2 linked regions of the Pseudoduganella dura genome follow. The protein of the gene in region 2 binds, or shares a complex with, the protein of the main gene of each other region. Links are inferred from orthologs where the notes say so. Each region holds a gene or a part of one and is shown on either strand. Other genes may lie near its edges.

Region 1 (3,114 bases), 720 kb from region 2 along the record:
ATGTTGCCCAGGTTCTGGTTCAGCGCGGATGCCGCGTGCGGATTGTGCGCCACGTCGAGGATCACGCTGGGGCGGCCCGGCAGCACCTGGAAGCGCCCCGGCAGCTCGACCGTCACCAGGCCATGCCGCACTTCCTGCGCGCCGACCGGCAGTTCGCTCTTCAGCACCTCGAGCGCGGCCAGCGCGGCCGAGGCATTGAGCAGCTGGTTCGCGCCGCGCAGGCTCGGATAGGCCAGCGCGTTGCGGCGCTGCGCACGGCCGCCATAGTTCCACTGCTGCTTGTCGCCCGAATAATTGAAGTCGCGGCCCATCAGCCACAGGTCGGCGCCGATCGCGGCGGCGTGGTCGACCAGCGCCTGCGGCGGCACCGGGTCGCTGCAGATCGCCGCCTTGCCCGGCCGGAAGATGCCGGCCTTTTCAAAGCCGATCTGTTCGCGCGTGCCGCCCAGGTAATCGACATGGTCGATGTCCACGCTGGTCACGATCGACACGTCGGCATCGACGATGTTGACGGCGTCGAGCCGGCCGCCCAGGCCCACTTCGAGGATCGCCACGTCGAGCGACGACTTGCTCATCAGGTGCATGATCGCCAGCGTGGTGAACTCGAAATAGGTCAGCGGCGTGTCGCCGCGCACGGCCTCGACGGCATCGAAGGCCTCGACCAGCATCGCATCGGAAGCCAGGTCACCGTTGACGCGTGCGCGCTCGTTGAAATCGAGGAAGTGCGGCTTGATGTACAGGCCGACGCGGTAGCCCGCGCGCAGCAGGATCGATTCCAGCATCGCGCAGGTGGACCCCTTGCCGTTGGTGCCGGCCACCATGATCACCGGGCAGGCGAACTGCAGCTGCAGCCGCTCCTTGACGGCGCGCACGCGGTCGAGGCCCATGTTGATGACGGTTTCGGCGTGGCGCGATTCCAGCAGCGCGAGCCATTCGGGCAAGGTGGTCGGGTTGGACATAAATCTCGGAAGACAAAGCGGAAAGACGTGATTCTATCGCACCATGCACAACGGGGCCGGGTCCTTTCCGGACCCGGCCCCGTTCGGGCTGCTGGCAATGCCGCTTATGCCAGCACTTCGGCAGCCTGGTTTTGCAGCAGCGCCAGCAGGCGGGCGATTTCTTCGCGCATCTTGCGCCGGTCGACGATCATGTCGATCGCGCCTTTGGTGAGCAGGAATTCGGAACGCTGGAAGCCTTCCGGCAGCTTCTCGCGCACCGTGTTCTCGATCACGCGCGGGCCGGCAAAGCCGATCAGCGCCTTCGGCTCGGCCATCACCACGTCGCCCATGAAGGCGAACGAGGCGGACACGCCACCCATCGTGGGATCGGTCAGCACGCTGATGAACGGCAGCTTTTTCTCGGCCAGCTTGGTCAGCATCGACGTGGTCTTGGCCATCTGCATCAGCGACAGCAAGCCTTCCTGCATGCGCGCGCCGCCGGTGGCGGTAATGCAGATGAACGGCACCTTCTGCTCCAGCGCCACCTGGGCAGCGCGGGCGAAACGCTCGCCGACCACGGACCCCATCGAGCCACCCATGAATTCGAACTCGAAGCACGCGACCACTACCGGCAGGCTCATGATCGAACCGCCCAGACATACCATCGCATCGGTCTCGCCAGTGGCTTCCATCGCCTGCTTCAGGCGGTCGGGATATTTCTTGCTGTCCTTGAACTTCAGCGAGTCGACCGGCAGCGTTTCCTGGCCGATTTCATAGCGGCCGCCGGCGTCGAGCAGCGAGTCGAGACGCTCGCGCGCGCGGATGCGCATATGGTGGTCGCACTTCGGGCAGACATGCAGGTTCGACTCGAGGTCGGTACGATACAGGACGGCCTCGCAGGAGGGGCACTTGACCCACAGTCCTTCCGGCATCGTCTTGCGGGCGGCCGCGTCCGAGCGCTGGATACGGGGGGGAAGCAGTTTTTCCAACCAGCTCATATTTTCTCCTGTTGCTCTAACTTAGGGGCGAAGTGTAGCCGTTTCCGCCAGTCGTGTCGAACATTCAACTTTGGCAATTTTCCGCACGCCCGTGAGATTTCATGCGGCATACAACGGGGAGAATGGCCGAGTCCGTGTCACATTGGTGCCAGGCACCAATGTGACACGGACTCGGCAGTGAGCTTATTCGTCGAGCGCCTGGCGGATGCCGGCCACGAACGCCTGCACGGCGGCCGGGGCCTGCTCCGGCTCGCTGGCCTCGATTTCCTGGATGATCCGGCTGCCGATGACGACGGCATCGGCCACGCCGGCCAGCGCCTTCGCGGTGGCGGCATCGCGGATGCCGAAGCCCACGCCGATCGGCAGGCTGACGTGCTTGCGGATCTCGGCGATCCGCTCGGCCACCTGGGCGGTGTCGATGTTGCCGGCGCCCGTCACGCCTTTCAGCGACACGTAGTACGAGAAACCGCTGCCCACCTTGGCGACCTGGGCGATGCGCGCCGCGGTCGACGTGGGCGCCAGCAGGAAGATCAGGTCAAGCCCGGCCGCACGCATCTTCGCGGCGAACTCCTCGCATTCCTCGGGCGGATAATCGACGACGATCGCGCCGTCCGCGCCCGCCTCGCGCGATTGCTCGACAAAGGCATCGACGCCGATGCGCTCGATCGGGTTGGCGTAGCCCATCAGCACCACCGGCGTGTGCTGGTTGGTCTTGCGGAATTCGCGCACGTACTCGAACACGTGGCGGATGCCCACGCCATGCACCAGCGCGCGCTCGCAGGCACGCTGGATGACGGGGCCTTCGGCCATCGGGTCGGAAAACGGCACGCCGATTTCCAGCACATCGGCGCCGCCCGCCACCAGGGCGTGCAGCAGCGGCACCGTGCTGGCCGGCGACGGATCGCCGGCGGTGATGAAGGTCACGAGACCGGTTTTGTCTTGCGCTTTCAGCGCGGTGAAGGTCTGGGCGATACGGGACATGGATTCTCTTTCATCTGGATAACCCCCGGAGACAGGAGCCGAGGTCGAACCCGACGGACCTGCCCCAGGGTATGCACTGGGGAGGAAGCAGGCGCCAACGGGCGCCTTGGCGGCAACTGCCTAGCCGAATTTCAGTCCCATCCGCTCGGCCACGGTGTGCATGTCCTTGTCGCCGCGGCCGGACAGGTTGGCCAGCA
Region 2 (3,299 bases):
AGCCCGGCATCTACGGGGCGACGACACTGGCACAGGTGGAGCAGGCGGCACGCGACCAGGCCACCGCGGCTGGTGCGCAACTGGCCGCGTTCCAGAGCAACCATGAAGGTGCGCTGATCGACCGTATCCATGCCGCGCGCGACGAAGGGGTGGACTTCATCGTCATCAATCCCGGCGGCTATACCCACACCAGCGTGGCGCTGCGCGATGCGCTGTCCGGTGTGGCGATCCCGTTCGTCGAAGTGCACATATCGAATATTTATCAGCGCGAAAGCTTTCGCCACCACTCATATCTCAGCGCGGTTGCCAGAGGCACGATTTGCGGACTCGGCACCGAGGGATACCGCTTTGCCATCGACTTTGCACTAAAAAGCAGTTAATCTACGCGATCTGCGCGCTATTTACAGCGTAGTCGCTTATGTTCCCGATGACGTTCCCGATGACGTTTTCGATTAGCATGGCAGCCGCGCCCACATTTACAAAACAAGATTAGACGGGAGTCTCAGATGGATCTACGCAAGCTCAAGACATTGATTGACTTGGTTGCCGAATCGGATATTGCAGAACTCGAAGTAACCGAAGGCGAGAGCAAGGTACGCATCGTCAAGTCGTCCGCCATGCCGCAGAACCAGGTCGTGATGATGCCGCACCAAGGCGCACAGGCGCAGTACGCACCGGCCGCGGCGCCGGCGCCGGGCGCTGCCGCGGCACCGGCCGTGGCGGCCGCCCCCGAGCCAACCGGCCACATCGTGAAGTCGCCGATGGTCGGCACGTTCTACCGCTCCAACGCCCCCGGCAACGCGCCGTTCGTCGAAGTCGGCGCGACCGTGAAGGAAGGCGATACGCTGTGCATCATCGAAGCGATGAAGCTGCTCAACGAGATCGATGCGGACAAATCCGGCACGATCACCCAGATTCTCGTCGAGAACGGCCAGCCGGTGGAATTCGGCCAGCCGCTGTTCATCATCGGCTGATTGACCGATTAGCCGATGAAGGCCGGCCCGTGCCGGCCCGGCGGCTCCGCCGCCACGTTAGCTCCCTCTTCTAGGACACCCGGCAAGCCCGGGTGTTCGCAAACATAGAACTAGCCATGTTTGAAAAAATCCTCATTGCCAATCGTGGTGAAATCGCGCTGCGTATCCAGCGCGCCTGCCGCGAGATGGGCATCAAGACGGTCGTCGTGCACTCCGAAGCCGACAAGGACGCAAAATACGTCAAGCTGGCCGATGAATCGGTCTGCATCGGCCCGGCGGCGTCGAGCCTGTCGTACCTGAACATGCCGGCGATCATCAGCGCGGCCGAAGTGACGGACGCCGAAGCGATCCACCCGGGCTACGGTTTCCTGTCCGAGAACGCCGACTTCGCCGAACGCGTCGAAAAATCCGGTTTCGTCTTCATCGGCCCCCGCTCCGATTCGATCCGCCTGATGGGCGACAAGGTCTCGGCCAAGCAGGCGATGATCAAGGCCGGCGTGCCCTGCGTGCCCGGTTCCGATGGCGCGCTGCCGGACGATCCGAAGGCGATCGTGCAGATCGCCCGCAAGGTCGGCTACCCGGTCATCATCAAGGCGGCCGGCGGCGGCGGTGGCCGCGGCATGCGCGTGGTGCATACCGAAGCGGCGCTGCTCAATGCCGTCACGATGACGAAGAGCGAAGCCGGCGCCGCGTTCGGCAACCCGGAAGTCTACATGGAGAAATACCTGGAGAATCCGCGCCACGTGGAAATCCAGATCCTGGCCGACGAGCACAAGAACGCCGTCTGGCTGGGCGAACGCGACTGCTCGATGCAGCGCCGCCACCAGAAGGTGATCGAGGAAGCGCCGGCACCCGGCATTCCGCGCAAGCTGATCGAGAAGATCGGCGACCGCTGCGCCGAGGCATGCCGCAAGATCGGCTACCGTGGCGCCGGCACGTTCGAGTTCCTGTATGAAAACGGCGAGTTCTACTTCATCGAGATGAACACCCGCGTGCAGGTGGAACACCCGGTCACCGAAATGATCACCGGCATCGATATCGTGCAGGAACAGATCCGCATCGCCTGCGGCGAGCGGCTGCGCTTCCGCCAGCGCGACGTGATGCTGTCCGGCCACGCGATCGAATGCCGCATCAACGCCGAAGACCCGTTCAAGTTCACGCCATCCCCCGGTCGGATCACTTCCTGGCATGTGCCGGGCGGCCCGGGCGTGCGCGTCGACTCCCATTCGTATGCGGGTTACTATGTACCGCCGCACTACGATTCGATGATCGGCAAGGTGATCACCTATGGCGCCACGCGCGAGCAGGCGATCCGCCGCATGCAGATCGCGCTGTCGGAAATGGTGGTCGAGGGCATCCTCACCAACATTCCGCTGCACCGCGAGCTGATGGTGGACGCCCGCTTCATCGAAGGCGGCACCAACATCCATTACCTGGAACAACGGCTGGCCGAAATGCCGAAGGCGGGCGCATGAGCTGGACTGAAGTCGTCATCGAAGTCGCCCGCGAGCACGCCGAACGCCTGTCCGACGCGCTGATGGAAGCCGGTGCGCTGTCCGTCTCCGTCGAGGATGCAGACGAAGGCACCGAGGCGGAACAGCCGCTGTTCGGCGAGCCGGGCATGGAACCGAAGGAAGCGGCGTGGGAACACAGCCGCGTGGTGGCCCTGGCCGATGTCGACGCCGATCATTCGTTCATCGTGGCCGCCGCCGCCCAGGCCGTGGGCCTGAAGGCACTGCCGGCCTACACCACCCGCCACGTCGCCGACGAGGACTGGGTGCGCCTAACGCAATCGCAGTTCGAGCCGATCCACATCGGCAGGAACATCTGGGTCGTGCCGAGCTGGCACGAGGCGCCGGACCCCGCCGCGCTGATCCTGGAGCTGGACCCGGGCCTGGCCTTCGGCACCGGCAGCCACCCGACCACCCGCCTGTGCATGGAATGGCTGGAAGCCCATCCGGCACCCGGCAGGACGGTGCTCGACTATGGCTGCGGCTCCGGCATCCTGGCGATGGTGGCGCGCAAGCTCGGCGCCGCGCCGGTGACCGGCGTGGACATCGACCCGCAGGCGATCGAATCGGCGCGCGACAACGCCGAACGCAACGGGGTGGCCGACATCGAATACTTCGTGCCGGACGACTTCGCGCAATCGGCGCATGCCAACGCGAAGTTCGACATCGTGGTCGCCAACATCCTGTCGTCGCCGCTCAAGTTGATGGCGCCGATGCTGTCGGGCCGCGTGGCCGATGGCGGTGCGCTGGTGCTCTCCGGCGTGCTGGCACGCCAGGCGGACGAAGTGGCGGCAGCGTATGCGCCGTTCATCAA

Evidence for each region.
Region 1: the proteins of accC (region 2) and accD are in contact, whole or in part, in a solved structure (PDB 8UXZ), measured with the Escherichia coli proteins. The link is inferred for Pseudoduganella dura from one-to-one orthologs.

Annotation. Positions count from the first base shown.
Region 1 is NZ_WNWM01000002.1:4,753,880-4,756,993, reverse strand. What follows is about bases 1-2,795. They hold accD (acetyl-CoA carboxylase, carboxyltransferase subunit beta), read right to left. Parts: upstream 1,937-2,795; coding sequence 1,064-1,936; downstream 1-1,063. Other genes in these bases: trpA (tryptophan synthase subunit alpha), read right to left, coding at 2,120-2,795; folC (bifunctional tetrahydrofolate synthase/dihydrofolate synthase), read right to left, coding at 1-959. Outside these bases: more of trpA, read right to left, coding at 2,796-2,917; trpB (tryptophan synthase subunit beta), read right to left, coding at 3,038-3,114.
Region 2 is NZ_WNWM01000002.1:4,038,611-4,041,909, reverse strand. What follows is about bases 290-3,269. They hold accC (acetyl-CoA carboxylase biotin carboxylase subunit), read left to right. Parts: upstream 290-1,090; coding sequence 1,091-2,449; downstream 2,450-3,269. Other genes in these bases: prmA (50S ribosomal protein L11 methyltransferase), read left to right, coding at 2,446-3,269; accB (acetyl-CoA carboxylase biotin carboxyl carrier protein), read left to right, coding at 507-974; aroQ (type II 3-dehydroquinate dehydratase), read left to right, coding at 290-380. Also shown: more of aroQ, read left to right, coding at 1-289; more of prmA, read left to right, coding at 3,270-3,299. UniProt on the Escherichia coli protein: This protein is a component of the acetyl coenzyme A carboxylase complex; first, biotin carboxylase catalyzes the carboxylation of the carrier protein and then the transcarboxylase transfers the carboxyl group to form malonyl-CoA.